4 regions of the Paenibacillus sp. FSL R5-0923 genome follow, and region 3 is predicted to be linked to each of the others. Evidence: riboswitches for the same ligand, from Rfam matches in the RefSeq annotation. Region 3 holds a riboswitch; each other region holds the start of a gene.
What was found. A riboswitch is a leader RNA that binds a small molecule or an ion and turns the genes downstream of it on or off. The one in region 3 is predicted to bind cyclic di-AMP.
Positions count from the first base shown of each region.

Region 1: it holds a riboswitch for cyclic di-AMP, as region 3 does, so the genes downstream of both, MKX35_RS00750 (hypothetical protein) here and MKX35_RS07930 (alpha/beta fold hydrolase) in region 3, are expected to answer to the same signal.
Region 2: it holds a riboswitch for cyclic di-AMP, as region 3 does, so the genes downstream of both, MKX35_RS02835 (C40 family peptidase) here and MKX35_RS07930 (alpha/beta fold hydrolase) in region 3, are expected to answer to the same signal.
Region 4: it holds a riboswitch for cyclic di-AMP, as region 3 does, so the genes downstream of both, MKX35_RS03190 (3D domain-containing protein) here and MKX35_RS07930 (alpha/beta fold hydrolase) in region 3, are expected to answer to the same signal.

Region 1 covers NZ_JBBPAT010000001.1:162,030-166,794, reverse strand. The annotation lists gene MKX35_RS00760 (hypothetical protein) at 1-288, opposite strand, end outside; gene MKX35_RS00755 (hypothetical protein) at 305-796, opposite strand; cyclic di-AMP (ydaO/yuaA leader) riboswitch at 930-1,095, opposite strand; cyclic di-AMP (ydaO/yuaA leader) riboswitch at 1,516-1,705, shown strand; gene MKX35_RS00750 (hypothetical protein) at 1,896-2,312, shown strand; gene kdpF (K(+)-transporting ATPase subunit F) at 2,439-2,516, shown strand; gene kdpA (potassium-transporting ATPase subunit KdpA) at 2,529-4,205, shown strand; gene kdpB (potassium-transporting ATPase subunit KdpB) at 4,222-4,765, shown strand, end outside.
Region 2 covers NZ_JBBPAT010000001.1:641,809-646,573, reverse strand. The annotation lists gene MKX35_RS02855 (4a-hydroxytetrahydrobiopterin dehydratase) at 1-148, shown strand, start outside; gene MKX35_RS02850 (c-type cytochrome) at 240-596, opposite strand; gene MKX35_RS02845 (GNAT family N-acetyltransferase) at 724-1,209, opposite strand; gene MKX35_RS02840 (C40 family peptidase) at 1,465-1,956, opposite strand; cyclic di-AMP (ydaO/yuaA leader) riboswitch at 1,962-2,103, opposite strand; gene MKX35_RS02835 (C40 family peptidase) at 2,463-2,891, opposite strand; cyclic di-AMP (ydaO/yuaA leader) riboswitch at 2,945-3,083, opposite strand; gene MKX35_RS02830 (hypothetical protein) at 3,298-4,128, opposite strand; gene MKX35_RS02825 (M1 family metallopeptidase) at 4,140-4,765, opposite strand, start outside.
Region 3 covers NZ_JBBPAT010000001.1:1,752,182-1,756,946, forward strand. The annotation lists gene MKX35_RS07915 (endo-1,4-beta-xylanase) at 1-781, shown strand, start outside; gene MKX35_RS07920 (Nif3-like dinuclear metal center hexameric protein) at 893-1,687, shown strand; gene MKX35_RS07925 (hypothetical protein) at 1,772-1,945, shown strand; cyclic di-AMP (ydaO/yuaA leader) riboswitch at 2,167-2,351, shown strand; gene MKX35_RS07930 (alpha/beta fold hydrolase) at 2,440-3,267, shown strand; gene selD (selenide, water dikinase SelD) at 3,424-4,482, shown strand; gene mnmH (tRNA 2-selenouridine(34) synthase MnmH) at 4,540-4,765, shown strand, end outside.
Region 4 covers NZ_JBBPAT010000001.1:714,416-719,180, reverse strand. The annotation lists gene MKX35_RS03200 (HD domain-containing protein) at 33-1,316, shown strand; gene MKX35_RS03195 (TatD family hydrolase) at 1,428-2,198, shown strand; cyclic di-AMP (ydaO/yuaA leader) riboswitch at 2,396-2,625, shown strand; gene MKX35_RS03190 (3D domain-containing protein) at 2,907-4,070, shown strand; gene rnmV (ribonuclease M5) at 4,247-4,765, shown strand, end outside.

The sequences.
Region 1 (4,765 bases), 1.6 Mb from region 3:
CACTAGCTCAAACTGAGTCTGATCCCACTCTGAACCATGGGTACGTACTTTATCTATCGCTTCCTCTAGCCGGCAATGGTATATCATTCTGAGAAAAGAACTCCATTTAATAAGGTCGAAAGTTTTGGTATTGGCAGAGATAAGACATGCCCCCCAGCTGCTACCTCCTTTACAGGTAAGTTTCAGGATGCCATAACGGCTGTCTTGATCAGCCTCCATTCCATAGTGAATAGGCTCTGGTGAATCAAAGACGAATACTTCTATGCGAGATAGTCTTCGCTGGTCCATGACAGGTTTCTCCTCCTTAGGTTTCCAAAAGCTTAAGATTTACATGGTGAATGACGTTAGCCTTCTCTATACAGGCGAGCATTTCAGCTTCATTCTCACAGACTGCGGCATGCTCCAGCCATAGTCGGAATTTCTGTTTGCGTATAACGGATAAATGTAAGGGAAAGGTGTTGCGGGATCTCATTACGTACCAACCGACTGCAACGTCTTTCCACGGTTCCTTAAAAGCGGTGAGCCACGGAAAACGTTGGTGTGCTGACCAATCCTGCAGCTGTTGCTTTTCTCGGATATTTTTATATATTTCGTATATAATTGTTCGGTCCATACAGTATTCACAGGTAGATGGGCTGCTGAAATGGCGAAGTGATTCAATCTGCTTCTGACCAAAAGCATAGCCGACAATAGTTCTGTGATGATCCTCTTCGAACCACAACGCTCCAAAGCAAACATAATTTAGACTTATCGGCTCAAGTAGCCCTTGCTGAGTTCCCCAATAATAGTGTTTCATTCCTTTCACCCCGTCCAGCATGCTATCACCCTATAGATTCAGGTAACGCAAAAACCGCAGCAAGAGGAGGACCTCTGCTGCGGTTTTGGAATACAGGTATACACATACCTGTGCCAAAGCGTGGCGGATCAAGGGTCTCTCTCTTTACGCTTACGAGGTTAGCTGTCGGATTCGGACGGTGAGAGTCGCCCTACCTATGTGAGACTTGAACAGTCTCCTTCGGATTCACCCCAAGTAGGCCATGTGGCCTGATGGTTCCCCCGTTCCCTGCAAATACAGGAACTCAGCGTTGAATGTATTTTGTGAAATAGATTCAACCCGAATCATACTCTTTTCAAGGTGTTTCTGTAAAAACAGAAAGTGTTCTTTTGAGCGCGATTTAAACCAAATCCTGCCTACTACGACGGAAAAGGGAACCAAATAGGTATTTATTGCGAGTTATCGGGCTTCTTCCTCGCTTAATCTCGACTTCTTGTTTTCTTACCTATAAAGGCGATTTTTTGAGATTTCTACATTTGTGGTGAATAAAATCACATGGTATGCCCGCTTTTCGCTAATGGATTAAAACTCGAGTAAACAAGAGATATAGAGAGATTGGATATCAAGTAAGCGCTATCCAACGCGAAAATAGTTTTTAATTTGCATTATTTTGGCATCAATCAGGTTTTACAATTCTTCCTGCATAAGGGTATGATTACTCCTGTTTCAACAACAATCGAATATTTGATCCGCTTAATTTCCGATAAGGAAAGCGGGGGAACCAACAATCGGCAGACGATGTGAGAGTCGGAAGCCGGTTATGGGGTGAATCCTGTAGAAGATGCGAGTGAGCTCGCATCTATACAGGTAGGGCGACTCTCACCGCCCGAATCCGACAGCTAACCTCGTAAGCGTATGGAGAGAGGATGAGTGCAATGTGACCGCTAGCGAGCCACAGAGGAGAATCCTTTGTGGCTTTTTGCTGTGCTTTTTTAAGCAAAGCATTTATGGAAAACCTCACGAAGAGGTCGTTATATTCATCATTAGCGGTAGCTTTTCTTTCAAGATCAGGGTGATCAAGCTCTGATCTTACAAGCAAAGCATTTGAGGAGAATAAGAGATGACAGATCAGAATGAATATGTACTGGTATGTGCGCCAACGAAGGCAGGCGAACATTTTATTAAGCTTCTAAAATTCAGAGGCATTAAGATGGCCGGATTGACCAACAACTTGCCTGAGAAGGCCCTACTCGAAGAGATGGGGATTGAACAAGTCGTTCTAGTTGATACCCGCCATCAGAATACTTGGTTTCGCCCGCCGTTCCCGGTAGGACGGGTATATCTGTTCGAGAGCAGCTTTACGTTATGCTGCCGCTACATTCAGATGTGCCGCACTTGGACGACGCAGCCGATTTTTGTAATCACAAGCTCAATAAATCCTAGATTGGTCTATAAAAGACTTGGTGCAAGTTATGTAATCTATTCCCACAGTGGTGATGCTGATTTTCTAATCGATAAATCACCTCATCAAGGATAAAAGAAGGAGTGCGGGAGATATGATGGATCTGTATATGGTAGCTTCGTTAGCTGTAATTTACGGGTTGTTTTATGGATTTATGCGCTGGTGCGCAGGTGTAGTTGAGGATACAGGGAGGGATAAGTTGTGATTCTAGTAATCGCTGTTACCCTACTGTTGTTTGTATATCTGGTTTACGCATTGATTCATCCGGAGAAATTTTAAGGAGGGGCATTCATGGGCATTTTGCAAATAGTTGCTGTAATCGTAATTCTTATCTTGCTGGTTAAGCCGATGGGCACGTATTTATATTATGTATTTTCTAATGAACCGAACCGTACGGATCGATGGTTTGGAGGCATGGAAAAAGGAATTTATAAGCTGATCGGCCTGAAAAAACGGGACGGTATGTCCTGGAAAAAGTATGCGCTTAGCTTTGTTTTAACGAATATCGTACTGGTTACTTTCAGTTATATCTTTCTTCGATTGCAGCGGGGATTACCGCTAAATCCGAATGGAATTGCGGATATGGAACAGACGCTTTCGTTCAATACGGTGATCAGCTTTATGACTAATACAAACCTGCAGCATTACAGCGGGGAGACGGGACTTTCGTATTTTTCACAAATGGCTGTCATCACGATGATGATGTTCACGTCTGCAGCGAGCGGATTTTCTGTTGCGGTTGCCTTTGTCAGAGGAATCACAGGACGGAAATCAGTCGGGAACTTCTTCGAGGATTTCGTTAAAGCACATATTCGTGTATTCATTCCTCTAGCTCTGCTGGTTTCATTGGTACTCGTAGGACTACATGTGCCACAAACGCTCAAGCCATCACTTGAAGTCACTACACTAGAGGGACAAACGCAACAAATCGCTATCGGTCCAGTAGCTTCTCTGGAATCGATCAAGCATTTGGGTACCAATGGTGGCGGCTTCTTCGGAGCCAATTCATCACATCCTTTTGAGAACCCTAATCCACTTACGAACGTTCTGGAGATTCTCTCTATGTGGATGCTGCCAGCTTCGCTCCCTTATATGTACGGATTGTTTGCCAAGAACAAACGTCAGGGCTGGGTAATTTTTACCGCAATGATGACCTTATTTGTTCTGCTATTAAGCCTAAACTTCTATGCTGAATCAAAAGGTAATCCGGCGATCAATGCACTAGGAATCGAATCTTCACAAGGTAGCATGGAAGGTAAAGAGGTACGCTTCGGCATACCGCAGTCTTCCTTGTTTACTTCAGTAACAACCGCAGCTACGACAGGTAGTGTTAACAATATGCATGATACGCTGACGCCGCTGGGAGGTATTACGCCTCTTGCACTGATGATGCTCAACAATGTCTTCGGTGGTAAAGGTGTCGGACTGATCAATATGCTGATGTATGCGATTCTGGGTGTCTTCCTGTGCGGTCTGATGGTCGGCAGGACACCGGAGTTCCTCGGACGGAAGATAGAGGCCAAGGAGATGAAGCTGATTGCCATTGCGATCCTTGTGCATCCGTTCATTATCCTTGTGCCAACCGCAGCTGCGTTCCTGACCGATTTGGGGCAAGGGGCAATTACGAACACTGGATTCCATGGACTCAGCCAAGTGTTATATGAATATGTCTCTTCTGCCGCGAACAATGGTTCAGGATTTGAAGGGCTTGCAGACAATACAACTTTTTGGAATGTCACAACTGGGATTGTCATGCTGCTAGGTCGTTATGTCTCTATCATTGCAATGCTGGCGGTAGCAGGTTCTCTGCTTAAGAAGAAGCCGGTTCCTGAGACGATTGGCACGTTCCGCACAGACAATGGACTGTTTACGGGAATTCTGATTGGTACAGTAGTGATTATCGGTGCGTTGACGTTCCTGCCGGTCATTGTACTCGGCCCCATTGCAGAATATCTAACCTTACGGTAGGAAGAGGGAGAATAAGATGAGTACTGTAAAAAGAAAAAAGCTGCTGACGGGACCCATACTCCTTAGCGCTGTAAAGGATAGTTTTATAAAGCTTAACCCAGTAACGCTAATCAAAAATCCAGTCATGTTCGTGGTAGAGGTCGGTACGATCATTGTCCTCCTCATGGTGCTGGCTCCTGGATATTTTAATGCAGAGCAATCGAAAGGCTTCAATATCACAGTGTTGTTCATTCTGCTATTTACAGTGCTGTTTGCGAACTTCGCTGAAGCACTGGCGGAAGGCCGGGGTAAAGCCCAAGCCGATTCGCTCAAAAAAACAAAACAAGATATCACAGCTAACAAACTGGTTGGAGGGTCGGTGAAAACAGTATCCTCCTCCGAACTGCGTAAAGGGGATATCGTCATCGTCAGTCAGGGTGAACTCATCCCTGGTGACGGTGAAGTGATTGAAGGGCTGGCTTCCGTAGATGAATCAGCGATTACAGGTGAATCTGCACCTGTAATTAAGGAAGCTGGTGGGGACTTTGGTTCCGTTACAGGCGGCACGCGGGTCGTCAGTG
Region 2 (4,765 bases), 1.1 Mb from region 3:
TTCAGAAGCCTTTGATCACCATCCACATATTACGATTGATTATAAGACAGTGACTTTACGACTGAAATCAAATGAGGAAGACGGTATTACAGCTCTAGATATTCGAGAGGCACATGAATTTAATGAAGCCTTTGAGAAAAATCGTTAGTGTCACCTAAACTCATAAATAAACGCCCGTGCGAAGATAGTGAACTATCTTCTGGCACGGGCGTTTTTAGTTGCTTAGGTAGTAGTTACTGTTACTTTTTCTCTGAGAGCCAGAGGGCGACGTTTGCAATCTCCTCAGGGGCTAGCTTTTCTTTAAAGGAAGGCATTTGACCTCGTCCTTTAGTGACGATACTGTAGATTTCTTCAGCATCATGCTGACCGCCTTCATTTTGAAGACTGGGTCCAACTCCACCTTGAAGCTGATCGCCGTGACAGGTGATACAGCTGGCTTTCACGGTTGCTTCGGCCTTTGCCGCATCCAATTGGACTTCCGGCATCGTCGGCTTATTCTGTTCAGCTACCTCTTCTTTACCTGGAAGTGTAAACATAAGTACTACCGCAAAGGCACAGGCGGCAAAAAACAAACCGCTCATGATCCATTTCTGCATCCCAGTTCGTCCCTTCTATGTAAGCTGCTCCCTACATTATAGCTCAAGGTGAAGCGTTATCATAGGGTTTGTGACAAAAAAATGAACGATAATGCCATCAAATCATTGAAAAATATGGAATTTAATATTATTTATCATAGACCATGCAATAAAAAGGTTTGTTTCCTGTGGGGGTTAGGCGCTCATACGTATCGGTAATCGTAAATCCACACTTTTGGTAAGTTCGGATCGCCCGCTGGTTCCAGGTCAATACCTCTAGATCAATCTCACGCTCAGGATAACGAATTAAGGCTGCTTGCACGATTGCATCCATGAATATTTTCCCTAGACCTTGACCGCATAGATCAGGGCGCATACCAATCCCCAAGCGAACAACACCTTCCATTGGAAACAACTGCGCGAATCCACACAAAATCCCTTGCCCATTTAGTATGGAGACATATTGCTCATTCCGTAGCTGCGGGTCACCGAACTCGATTCCAAGAGCCTGCATTTGCTCCCACGGCATCCAGCCGTAAATATTATAAGGGGCAGTGTAATCCCAGTTGCAAACCTCTTCCGCGTGACTGGTCTCCATAGGCGCTACATGAAAAGTAACAGAGGGATTTATCATAAGGTCAAGGACCTCCTTTCACGGGGGAACTTTAAATGTCTTATATTTCTAGCTTAAAATACTTATGGTCCTTATAAGGACATCGAAGGCGTTTATGCTTGTAACTAATTATATACAAAAAGAGGCATGGTCGACTCAGAAATTTATTAGGATTATTGTTTTACAAATTCTGAGAGGGGTAAATACTAAATAAGACAAAAAACAAGCTCTTCCCCAAGAATCAACATCTTGGAAAAGAGCCTATGTACGATTTACTTATTGAACATCATCATTATCTTCTGTCTCAGAAGCAACAGAATGATAAGCATCCGTGCTCATAATTCGTTTAGCACCGATGTAGCGTTTCACGTAGTAGCTATCACTCAGGGAGCTAATCGTTACACCGCGTGAGGAAGATGCGTGTGCAAACTTGCCTTCACCGACATAAATACCGACATGGGAGACACCCTTACCACTTGTATTGAAGAATACAAGATCTCCAGATCTTAAATCATCTTGGGAGATAGCAGTACCCATTTGATACTGGGAACCTGATTGGTGTGGTAGGTTTATACCAATTTTATCAAATACATACATTGTAAATCCGGAGCAATCAAATCCATTTGTGGAGATGCCGCCGGATACGTACTTAGTTCCGATGGTCTTGTCGATCACTTTATCCATTTTGGAATCCGCGAAAGCGCTTCCTGCTCCGATGGTGAAAATAATGGAAAAGCTAAGTACTGCTGCTGCTAGCTTCTTCTTCAAAAGTTTATACCCCTTCCGGATGCCTACGAGGTTAGCTTAAGGGTTCGGTTGAAGGTCCCCTATGACCCCTCTAAAAATGGAGGTCAATTCACCCAAAGTTGGTTCCCCCGTTTTCCTAATAGTTAGGAAACTCGGCTGATACTGTTGATTAGGAATAGCTTGTAATCAATACATGACAAAACCTTTGTAAATAACAACTTAATGATTACAAAAATGTTACTAAAATCTTACTGCAGTTATTGTAACAAACAGAGTGCCGCTTGGCAATCGTTTTTAACATAATCATGCAGAAAAATTCGTTTTTTTAAAGACAAAATGCATATGTAAGCGATAATATTAAACTAATTTTTATATTTATTGAAATTTTTATCAAATAAAAGTGTTTAAAGTCCGTTCTAGAGGTGTAAAGAATATAATAAGGCAAAAGAAAACCTGGATTCGATTAAGTGAATAATCAAACCCAGGTCTATATAATGTAATTGTGAGGTTATAGTTGTGGGGAAGTATTAATCGTAGGCTATAGCTTGATATGAGGAAGTACTCATTACTCTTTTAGCACCAACGTAGCGATTGGCCCAGTAGGACTGGCTAAGTGAAGTGATGGTCACGCCATATGAAGATGATGATTGTGCGAATTTTCCGTTTCCAACATAAATGCCGACATGGGATACGCCGTTGCCCAATGTGTTAAAGAAAACTAGGTCACCTGAACGCAATTTGCTTTTGGCTACAGGAGTTCCGACATTATATTGAGCTTTTGAAGTACGGGGCAAAGAAAGACCCACCTTCTTGAATACATACGTAGTAAATCCAGAACAGTCAAACCCGGCAGTGCTAGTGCCTCCGGTTTTATAGGCAACTCCAATTGTCTTTGAAATAACACTGTCCATCTTAGAATCTGCAAAGGCACTTCCTCCACCAATAGAGAACGCCATCACAAGTCCTAGCGCCGCAGCGACGCATGCTTTTCTTAAATTCTTCAAAAAAATTGTACCCCTTCCAATGCCTGTGAGGTTAGCTTAAGGATTCGGTAGAAGGTTCCCCTATGATCACTGCAAAGCGAGATCAATTCACCCAAAATATGGTTCCCCCACTTCCCGGTGCAAGGAATTCGGCGTTTTATGCACCAGATAGTGACTTATCGACATGACTACGACAAATACATGAAGTTATGTAGAAATCGTTTCAAATGATTACAAACTTGTTACCAATGGAACAGGACTTATTGTAACAAAGTCTTTACGATTTTGCAAATCCTCATAATTTGTCTATAACGCGAAAGAGTCCCAGCTCCTGATTCAGGAACCGGGACTCTTATATTATGTTCTGTAATGCTTCAAATTATTGTGGAAATGCTTTACTGTGCCATAGATGATATTGAGCTGAAATTCCCCACATTTTGAAGAGTGTTGAGGGCAGTGATGAAAGTTGACGAATAAGAAGTGCTGGTAGGCCAGGACAGAAGATACCCGTTAGTCCGCACACTAGCAAAAGGATCAGGCCTGCTGCACCAAGTATGATTGAAATTCCTATTGCCGGAATCAGCGACTTCAAGCAAATGAATATGGAGGAGAACATCCCCGTGCCGCTGGTATAACCAAACTGCATATATAGAAGGAACAGGCGCACGATAAAGATGTATATAAGCCATGCCAATACGTATGGAACTAGATGAAGTAACAAAGAGTAGTTCAGAAAGGAGGACAAGAATAGCCCGTACATTTTTGGAGCAAGCCAGTATAACGGAAGTAGAGCCAGCACCCATTCGATTAGACTGAAGATAAACACTGGAAATCCATAAAGCTTCATACCGGGAAAAAAGAACAGGCCACGCTCTCCTTTTCGCTCCTGATGGAGTTCATGCAGTAATCCTGCCCTTATGAAGGGGGAGAGTAGCAGTCGTAAGACAACAAGCCCTAGGAACATCCATAACCAAGTACGTATCGCAGGATCTGTGTTCAAGCTGAACTGCCCTTCGACATAATAGAGTAGTCTACCCATTCCGCTGCCTCCAGCGTCTTTATCTGGATAACGCAGTAGAATTGGAACGATAGCAGACCGGATGAAGCCGTACATAAAGTAGCCCCAGAGCAGTCGGTAGATGAAGAGCAGAATCAGAATATAAAATTGCTCCTTCATGCTTTGCCAGCCGCGGGTTATCGATGTTCTCACAATCATTCACCTCACCAGACAAGAGTTCCGAGCACGGTTTCAACTAGTTTAGTTACACTTAATGTCCATCGGGAGAGCGTTTTGGGCTCTATTTCCGCCAGTCTGAAGTTATTAAGATGTTTGTTTTCTAACAGAATGGTATGCTCAGGATCAACCTCAGCAGAGAGAAGAAGCTGATCGCTTAACAATTGGAAGGTAGTCTCTGCTCCTTCACCGCTCCAGACCCGCTCTGTAGCAGAGCCATCGGCGAATGTGAATTTAATGGGAACGTCAACGTAATGGCTCCCTTTGTTTGTAATCTTTACTATGGATTCATAGCTCTGAGCATCGCTGTTGCCATTCTTTTTAATCGTAATCGTATCTACTGAGAAATCAGGAGCACCACCACCATAAATATAATCTTCGAAATAAGGCTGCCATGATTTTTTGGTTACCTTCTCAATGACTTTTTGAAAATCAGACGTAGTGGGGTGCTGGAAACGGAATTTACGTGCGTAAGTGGACATGATGCTGTTCATTGCCTTAGTGCCTACTTGGCGTTCAATATCCTTAAGTACTAGCTTTCCGCGAATATACACATTCCGGCTATAGGATTCTGCCCCGGCATATTTCCATGTCTCTAAATTTAGCGGCTCTG
Region 3 (4,765 bases):
GGCGATGCGCGGACATACCTTGATTTGGCACAACCAGACAACGGACTGGCTGTTTGAGGATAAGGGCGGAGGACCTGTAAGCAAAGAGATTCTGCTTGCACGAGTTAAATCACATATTCAGACCGTTGTAGGACGTTATAAGGAAGAAATTTATGCTTGGGATGTTGTAAACGAGGTAATCGCTGATGAGGGAGAAGAACTTCTTCGCCAGTCGAAGTGGCTCGACATTGTTGGCCCGGACTTTATCGCCAAAGCGTTTGAATTCGCGCATGAAGCCGATCCAAAGGCTTTGTTGTTCTACAATGACTATAACGAATCCCATCCATTAAAGCGTGACAAAATCTATAAACTGGTGAAGTCGCTATTGGAACAAGGCGTGCCGATCCATGGCGTCGGATTGCAGGCACACTGGAATTTATACGATCCTAGTCTGGATGATATTCGTACAGCGATCGAAAAATATGCATCCTTAGGACTTCAGCTCCAACTGACAGAGCTGGATGTATCCATGTTCCGTTTCGATGACAAACGAATGGACTTAAAGGCAGTACCTGCTGAGCTGCTCGAGCTTCAAGCAGATCGATATGAAGCGATGTTCGCACTGCTGAGAGAATACCGGGACGTGATTAGTTCGGTCACGTTCTGGGGAGCAGCGGATGACTATACCTGGCTGGATGATTTCCCTGTTCGTGGGCGGAAGAACTGGCCGTTCCTATTCGATGAAGGGCATAAGCCGAAGCCAGCTTTCCATCGAATTATCACCTCTGCCACGAAATCATAGAGTGGGCAAGCTGCTCAAATAATGAACTGTGAACCCGTCCTTATATCGATTAAGGGCGGGTTATTTATAAGTTGATAGATTAGTAGTATGGATCTCAAAGGGCGGATTAAAGTGAGCGTGACAATTAGAACGATTCTGGAAGATTTAATAGGAGCCATGGAACAGATAGATGGGACTGTGGATACTCTTAAGCCGGGGAATCCGGAAATGGTGATTACAGGTATGGTTACGGCATTTTGCGCTACGCAATATGTTGTGGAACGAGCGGTTGCTATGAACGCCAATTTGTTGATCACACATGAAGGTGTGTTTTACAGTCATCATGAGACGAGCAAGTGGTTAGAGGCTGACCCTGTGTCTCGCGCGAAACGGAGTTTGATTGAGCGTTCTGAACTGGCTATTTTTCGTTATCATGATTATTGGCATCGGCATCAACCGGATGGGATCATGGTGGGCTTGCTACGAGAGCTTGAATGGTCAGCCTATGTGGTTGAGCAGCAATCCACTGCTACAATCCTATCGATTCCAGCTATGACGGTAAGTGAAGCGGCTCTGTATATAAAAAGAAAGCTAGGCATCTCCTATGTACGTGCTGCCGGAGACCTATCCCAGACATGCAGACAAGTGGGGATATTAGTAGGTTACAGAGGAGGTGGGACGATGGCTATTCCTCTTTTTAATCAGCATAATCTTGATTTAATTATTGCTGGCGAGGGCCCCGAATGGGAAACTCCAGAATATGTGAGGGATGCTGTCCACCAAGGCAGATCAAAAGCACTGATTATGTTAGGACATGCGGAAAGTGAAGCTCCAGGAATGAAATATTTAGCTGAAGTTCTGGCACAGAAATACCCAATGATTCCCACTTATTTTATTGCTGAACAACCGGTCTATCAGCTGGTTTAATTCGTATAAACCGAAATGAAGAATAAATTTGCATATTATGGAGAAAATGATTGGAAACCAGGTCACTGAGAAAGGAGTGTTTCAATGGAAATTCCTTTGGAGGCTGATGAAGTGTTAAGTCGTATCAAAAAGCTTCAAACCGATGGAAGCTCGATCAGCAAAAAACAAGTGAAGCAAAGCGATCCTGATCTTATGAGAAGTGCGCTGTTCTTTTTTCCGAGCTGGGAGCATGCATTGAAAAACGCCGATCTGTTGTAGCCATATGATTGTATAACGAAGCCGAGTGGTTCAGGGATTGATCTCTGATGGCCGCTAGGCTTTTTTTAGATATATTGAGTAAACAAGAGTAAAAGAAAGAGAAAACGAAGTGTATGCTCAATATGAAATGAAAAGCATGGCTTTCAACATTATTTTGCCCACGGCTCAACTTTACAAGAAACCTTACACGGAGTATGATTCATCACATAACTGACAATTACATAAGAAGTCCGCTTAATTTCCGTTAAGGAAAGCGGGGGAACCAACAACTGGGAACCAGTGTAACAATCGGTACTAGTTATGGGGTGAATCCTGTTCCAGGTGCATAAATGCATCCATGCAGGTAGGGCAACTCTCACTGCCCGAATCCGACAGCTAACCTCGTAAGCGTATGGAGAGAGGATGAATGGCGTATTTGATGATGAATAGCCACAGAGAATCCCTCTGTGGTTTTTTGCTGCGTTAAAAAGCAGATATAGTTGTAGAACCTATCTATGAAAGAGGTGTTAACTTTGCCTATTGCTAAACTGAATGGAACTTCGCTCTATTACGAAATCAATGGAACAGGGACTCCGGTTGTGTTTATCCATGGACATGGATTAACACATAGTATGTTCAAGCCACAATTAGAGTATTTTTCTGATAAATATAAAGTGATTCTGTGTGATTTACGGGGGAATGGCAAATCAGGTGAATTACTGCAGGCCCCAAACGAGATTATTGAAACCCAATGTCTAGATATAATAATGCTATTAAATGATTTGGGTATTCGTGAGGCTGTTTTTGTTGGGAGTGCCTATGGGGGGCTTGTCGTTCAACATATTGCGAAACAATATCCAGAGCGAGTAAAAGCGATTGTTGTCGCGGATAGCTTTTGTAGAAGTCAGGCGTCAACGATAATTGGTAAAATCCAGCTTATGGCTGCTTATTGTAGTTGGTTAATGTATTACGCTCCAAGTGAGCTTGTACTGCCTTCGATTCGTATGATGTACCGGGAACGCTGGAATCTGGCTTATAACGAGATTAGAAGAGGACTTCTCGATAAACGTCCACGGGAATTGTATCGGCAAAGGCTGGCTACGAGCCATGTGGATTACACTAGATGCTTAAAGTCTTTTAAGCGTCCCGCCTTATGTATTGTAGGTGACTTTAGTGAATTTGGAGTTAATTGTATGAAGGATATGGTGTCTCAGCTGCCACATGCTCAGTTAGTGATCATCCCTAACGCATTAGATCCTAGTAATCTGTGTCAGCCGGAGAAATTTAATGCTATACTTCAGCGGTTTTTGGAGAAACAGCAGGAAACTCAGCAGATTAGTTGATCTTAGTGGTAAGTGAGAAATGAGGGGCGTCCCATAGCCGGGGAGTATGTACTGGCTACGGGGCGTTCTTCTGTATGTCTGTATTTTGTACAATGCTGTCTACTGATGTAAGATTAAAGATATTCGAGATTAACTATCTAAAGGAGCTGAGTCATGATGTCTCAAGCCGAAACCATAAAATTGACCTCATTATCTTCAAAAGGGGGCTGCGGCTGCAAAATCGGTCCCGCCGATCTCATGCAGGTTATTCGCAGTCTACCACCAACCGTTCCTAATCCGGATCTACTTGTAGGTCTGGATACCAGTGATGACGCTGGGGTATATCGATTAAGTGATGATCTGGCGTTAGTGCAAACTGTTGATTTTTTCACGCCGATCGTGGATGACCCTTATTCCTTTGGGCAAATTGCAGCAGCTAATGCGTTAAGTGATATTTATGCTATGGGCGGCAAGCCGCTTACAGTGCTTAATATTGTGGCCTTCCCTATTTCTGTTTTGGACAAAAGCATTCTCGGTGACATTTTGCGCGGTGCAGCAGATAAAGTGCAGGAAGCAGGAGCAACGCTTGTGGGCGGACATTCCATCGACGATAAAGAGCCTAAATTTGGATTGGCCGTTACGGGCCTTGTGCACCCGGACAAAGTAAGAACGAATGCAGGTGCGCAGGTAGGAGACAAGCTGATTTTGACTAAACCTATCGGTGTGGGCATCTTAACGACTTCTATTAAAAAGGATCAGCTATCCCCAGAAGAAACTACACGCCTTACGACAGTCATGTCTACACTGAATAAAAAAGCGGCAGAAATCATGGAGCCCTATGATGTACATGCTTGTACAGATGTTACCGGATTCGGGTTGCTTGGACATGCCTCGGAAATGGCAAAAGGGAGCAATCACGGACTGATTATTCGTCAAGGCGATGTACCGATGCTGCCAAGAGTAAGAGAGCTCGCGGAGCAGGGCTTTGTTCCAGGCGGCACTAAGAATAACTTTGCCCATTTGGAGGGCAGTATTCTTTATCCGGAAGAGATGGACCAATTAAGCCGCTATATTCTGTGTGATGCTGTGACTTCCGGTGGATTGCTGATCTCTGTTGCTCCTGAACAAAGTGAGGATTTGCTAAAAGAGTTAGTAGATGCAGGTGTAGAAGCAGCATTGATCGGAGAGGTAACGGAAGAACATCCGGGTCAGATTGCAGTTATAGCTGCGCAATAACGCTGGAGTTCAGCTTAGAGGCGACCTAAGAAGTTAGCCACCAGAGGAGAGAGCGCATTGTTTCAGGATATTACACTGGAAGAACTAAGAGTGTTAAAGAATAAGAAGCAGATCACCGTTATCGACGTTCGATCTCCTTCTGAATATAAAGATGCAACGCTGCCGGATAGCTTGAATATTCCCTTTTTTGATGATGAGGAACGGGCTGAAGTAGGTACGTTGTATAAACAGACAAGTGTGCAGGCTGCGAAAGAACGCGGTTTGGAGATTGCTGCTGCGAAGC
Region 4 (4,765 bases), 1.0 Mb from region 3:
ATCATATTAAATTTAATAAAGGAGTTGATCTCATGAAGCAGCCGCTCACAGAAGAAAAGGTTTTCAAAGATCCGGTTCACAATTATATCCACGTGCAGGATACTATTATTTGGCGACTAATAAATACAAAGGAATTTCAGCGTTTACGCCGAATTCGCCAGCTGGGTACCTCGTATCTTACTTTTCATGGCGCAGAGCATAGTCGATTTTCTCATTCCCTAGGGGTTTACGAAATTACACGTAGAATTATTTCGCAATTTGAACGAAGCGGGTATAAGGATTGGATTCCTGAAGAAAGTCTGCTCACCTTGTGTGCGGCCTTGCTGCATGATCTGGGACATGGTCCATTTTCCCATTCTATAGAAGAAGCTTTTGAAATGAATCATGAGGATTGGACTTGTCGAATTATTCTGGAGGACACAGAGATTACTGAGATCTTGCGTGATGTGGAGGAGGATTTTCCTCGTAAAGTAGCCTCTGTAATCGCTAAAACTTATGAGCACGAAATTGTTGTAAATCTGGTTTCCAGTCCACTAGATGCTGATCGCATGGATTATTTGCTGCGTGATGCGTACTATACAGGTGTAAACTATGGGACGATCGACATTGATCGGATTTTAAGAATGCTGCGTCCTTATAATGGTCGAATTGTTGTAAAAGAATCGGGAATGCATGCCATTGAAGATTATTTAATGTCGCGTTATCAAATGTACTGGCAAGTCTATTTTCATCCGGTGACACGTAGCTCAGAGATTATTTTGCGACAAATTTTCCGTAGAGCAAAGGAGCTTTTCCAAGAGGGGTACAATTTTAGTTTCATGATTAATCCGCTGGAGGATTTGTTCCGTGGTGAGGTGACAGTGAAGCAATATTTAATGCTAGATGAAGCACTGGTACAGACGGCTTTTATGCAGTGGACACTTGAGAAAGATGAGCTACTAAGTGACTTGTGTACCCGTTTTATTCATCGTAAACTGTATAAATATGTTGAGGTGGAGAATCTCGATACAGATATGATTTCTGAAATTCGCAGCAGTTTTGCGGCAGCGGGACTTCACCCAGAATATGATTTGGAGATTGATTTTCCGACAGATCTGCCCTATGATGTGTTCCGTCCGGGAGAAGCTTTTGACAATAAACAAATTCTGCTGCTTGATCGGCATGATCATCTGCGGGAAATTTCAGAGGTGTCGGATATTGTGCGTTCTATTAGCGGCATTCACCGTGGAAGATATCATCTTTATTTTCCTCAGGATAAGTTGAGAAATGCGCTTACGCGATTGCCTGCTTCTATTGCAGAGATTTTTGCAAAATAATACAAGAAAATATGGGATTTTTGACAAGAAGAGTAGAAATATAAGATATAACGGATAGCTTGAAACTTATATTGTCTTATATTTAAAAAAGAACAAGGAGTGAGGGTTAAAATGTTTCTGTTTGACACACATACGCATCTGGATGCACCTCAATTCGACGAGGATCGCGAAGAAGTTATCGCTCGTGCTGTAGAAGCAGGAGTTAGCAAGATGATTAATATCGGATTTAATCGGGAGACGATTCCCTCAACGATGAAGCTGGCGGAATCTTATGATTATATTTATGCGGCAGTGGGTTGGCATCCTCAGGATGCAATTGATATGAAAGAAGGAGATCTCGATTGGATTGCTTCTCTATGCAGTCATAAAAAAGTAGTGGCTATTGGTGAAATCGGACTGGATTATTACTGGGATACTTCTCCCAAGGATGTGCAACATGAAGTTTTTCGCAAGCAAATTGGACTAGCCCGTGAACTAAATATGCCGATTTGTATTCATGATCGTGATGCCCATGAGGATGTTGTACGGATTTTACGGGAGGAAAAAGCAAATGAGGTTGGAGGCGTGATGCACTCGTTCTCAGGAAGCTGGGAAACAGCTAAAATGTGCTTGAATCTTGGTTTTCATTTATCCTTTGGAGGACCCATTACGTTCAAAAATGCAAGAGTGCCAAAAGAAGTGCTTGCGCAGACCCCACTAGACCGATTATTGATCGAAACCGATGCTCCATATTTGACTCCACACCCCTTCCGCGGGAAGCGAAATGAGAGCGCTCATGTGAAGCTTGTAGCAGAGGCAGCAGCTGAAATTAAAGGGTTAACATGGGAAGAATTGGCTAAAATAACGTATGCGAACGCACTGGAACGATTTGGGATTGAGTGAAAACGGGAGCAAAACAGGCGAAAAATAGAGAATGGCCGATATATTAAACTTTTTTAATATAAAAACGGCTGAATATTACAATATTTTAACCATATTTTTGCGTAAACGTGGTTGAATCGTCCTTTACAACATGCATCAAAACAGGATATCATCTTTTCAGTGATGTGAGCTGTGTTATAGTGACAGCCATTGATTCATGGATCGTCTCGCTGAGTCTCCGTATGGAGAACGGGGGAACCAATATTGACCTGCCGCATGCCTGTATTTTAAATACGGTTTAGACGTGCCGTAGGACAGTATTTGATTTCTTCACGTGGTCTTTGGGGTGAATTTAAGGGCAACCGCCATGAGCGGGTGACCTGAAATAGGGCGTCTCTCTTTCGTCCGAACCCGACAGCTAACCCCGTAAGCGCAAGTAAGAGAGGCAACCTCGTGCACAAGCATTCTCTATTCTGATATTGGAGAAGCCACGAAAGAGTCCTCAGTTGAACTCTTTTTAGGCTTTTTTATTTTTGAATAAATAGAATGTTGCCCACATACTGTTATATAACAGAGGTGGGAGTAGCTGTGCCGAGCAGGCGATCCATGAGCAGGAGACGCTAAGTTATTACGTGCGTGTCCTGTGACAATCTCAAATAGTTTCGTCAAAGGAATTCAGTCCTCATGATATACAATTGACGACGGGGCTATGTAAGGAGGATGGAGAGAATGGGCGTATTCCAACCAGAAGTATCCCATGATTCGCAGTCATCCAGCAGGTCTTTCGCATTACGGTGGGAGCAAGTAAATACTCGCGTACTTTTACTTGCAGGCGTGATTTCAGTCGCTATCGCGCTACTTATTCTGCTGTACGTACACGGTCAAAGTAACAAACAATTATTTTTAGTAATAGACGGGCAAACACAGACGCTTGAAACGCGAGAAGCGCTTCTTGGTGATGTGTTGGAGAAAGAGCAAATTTCGCTGCAGCCGCATGATGAACTATCTTTAGGACTGAGTGATGAAATAAAAGACGGTGACCGTGTCGTTATCAATCGTGCGCAGAAAATTAGTCTTACTGCGGATGGAGCAACAAAAACGTTATATACGACCGAAGACACAATTGGTAAAGCAATTGAGAAAATGGGCATTACCCTAGAAGGTCATGATAAGATTTTCCCTTCGTTAGACACCACCATTTCTGCAAACATGGAGGTTAAGATTGTTCGCATCAACAAACAGACTGTACAGCGATCAACTAACTTACCCTTCAGAGTCATCAAGACAGCAGACCCCTCCCTTACTGTGGGAACAGTTAGAGTGGCACAGGCAGGCAAACCAGGCGTCATGATTCAGCATATTGAAAAGATCTACCAAGACGGAGAACTGGCCTCTATGCGCATGATTGGTAAGGAAGTACAAACGGTAACGAAAGATAAGATTATTGCCGTTGGTACCAAAGCACTTCCTAAGCCGGCTGTAGCTAAGACTACAACAACTTCCAAATCAAACACCACTTCAAAAACGGCTAAGGTTAGCGCCAAGACTAATAACGTCACAAGCAAGGCTGGCGTAGACTTTGAGTACAAGAAGATGATTAAGAACGTCTCCATGACAGCTTATTCATCAGAAGAGCCAGGTATTGGTACCAAAACTGCCTCCGGAACACGCGTAACGGAAGGTCGTACAATTGCGGTAGACCCGAATGTAATCCCTATTGGCTGGTGGGTATATATCGAGGGGCTTGGATTCCGCCGAGCAGAAGATACTGGCGGTGCCATTAAAGGCAATAAAGTAGATGTCTATTACGATTCACTGAGCCATGTCCGTAATTTCGGTCGTAAATCACGTACCGTTTATGTGATTGGACCTGTGAAGCCGGAGTTAAACTAGGCTGAAGCTTTTGCAAATTATTCTTTGATAAGCTATAGTGATGATAACCGTTAAGGAACGCCAGATGATCATTTCGTTGATCGCAGAGCAACCGCTCATCACTTATACATTCTTTAACCAAAAGAAGAGGAGCGAAACCTCTTCTTTTTTGCTTTTTTTGGAAGGAGTCAAGAGATATGATTAAGGAATTAATTGTCGTTGAAGGTAAGAGTGATACCGTCGCTGTTAAACGTGCTGTAGAAGCAGATACGATCGAAACAGGGGGCTCGGCTGTAGACCGGACCGTAATTGCGAAGATCGCGCTTGCTATGGAGCGTAGAGGAGTAATTATCCTTACTGACCCGGATCACGCGGGTGAACGAATTCGTAAGATTGTGTCCGCAAAGGTGCCGGGCTGCAAGCATGCCTTCATTCCGGAGAAGGACGCAACCCGCAAGGGAGATATTGGTGTGGAGAACGCTTCTCCAGAGGCGATTCGTCATGCGCTGCGGAATGTACATACCTCTTTTGAAGGTGCACCTGCTTTAATTGGACTTGATGATCTAATGGCCGCTGGAATGCTTGTACATCCTCGGGCAGCTGAAAGACGTATGGCACTTGGTAATTTGCTTGGAATCGGATATTGTAATGGCAAGCAGCTGTACAAGCGGCTGGCGATGTTTGGAATTACGCGGGAGGAATTTGCCGGAGCTCTC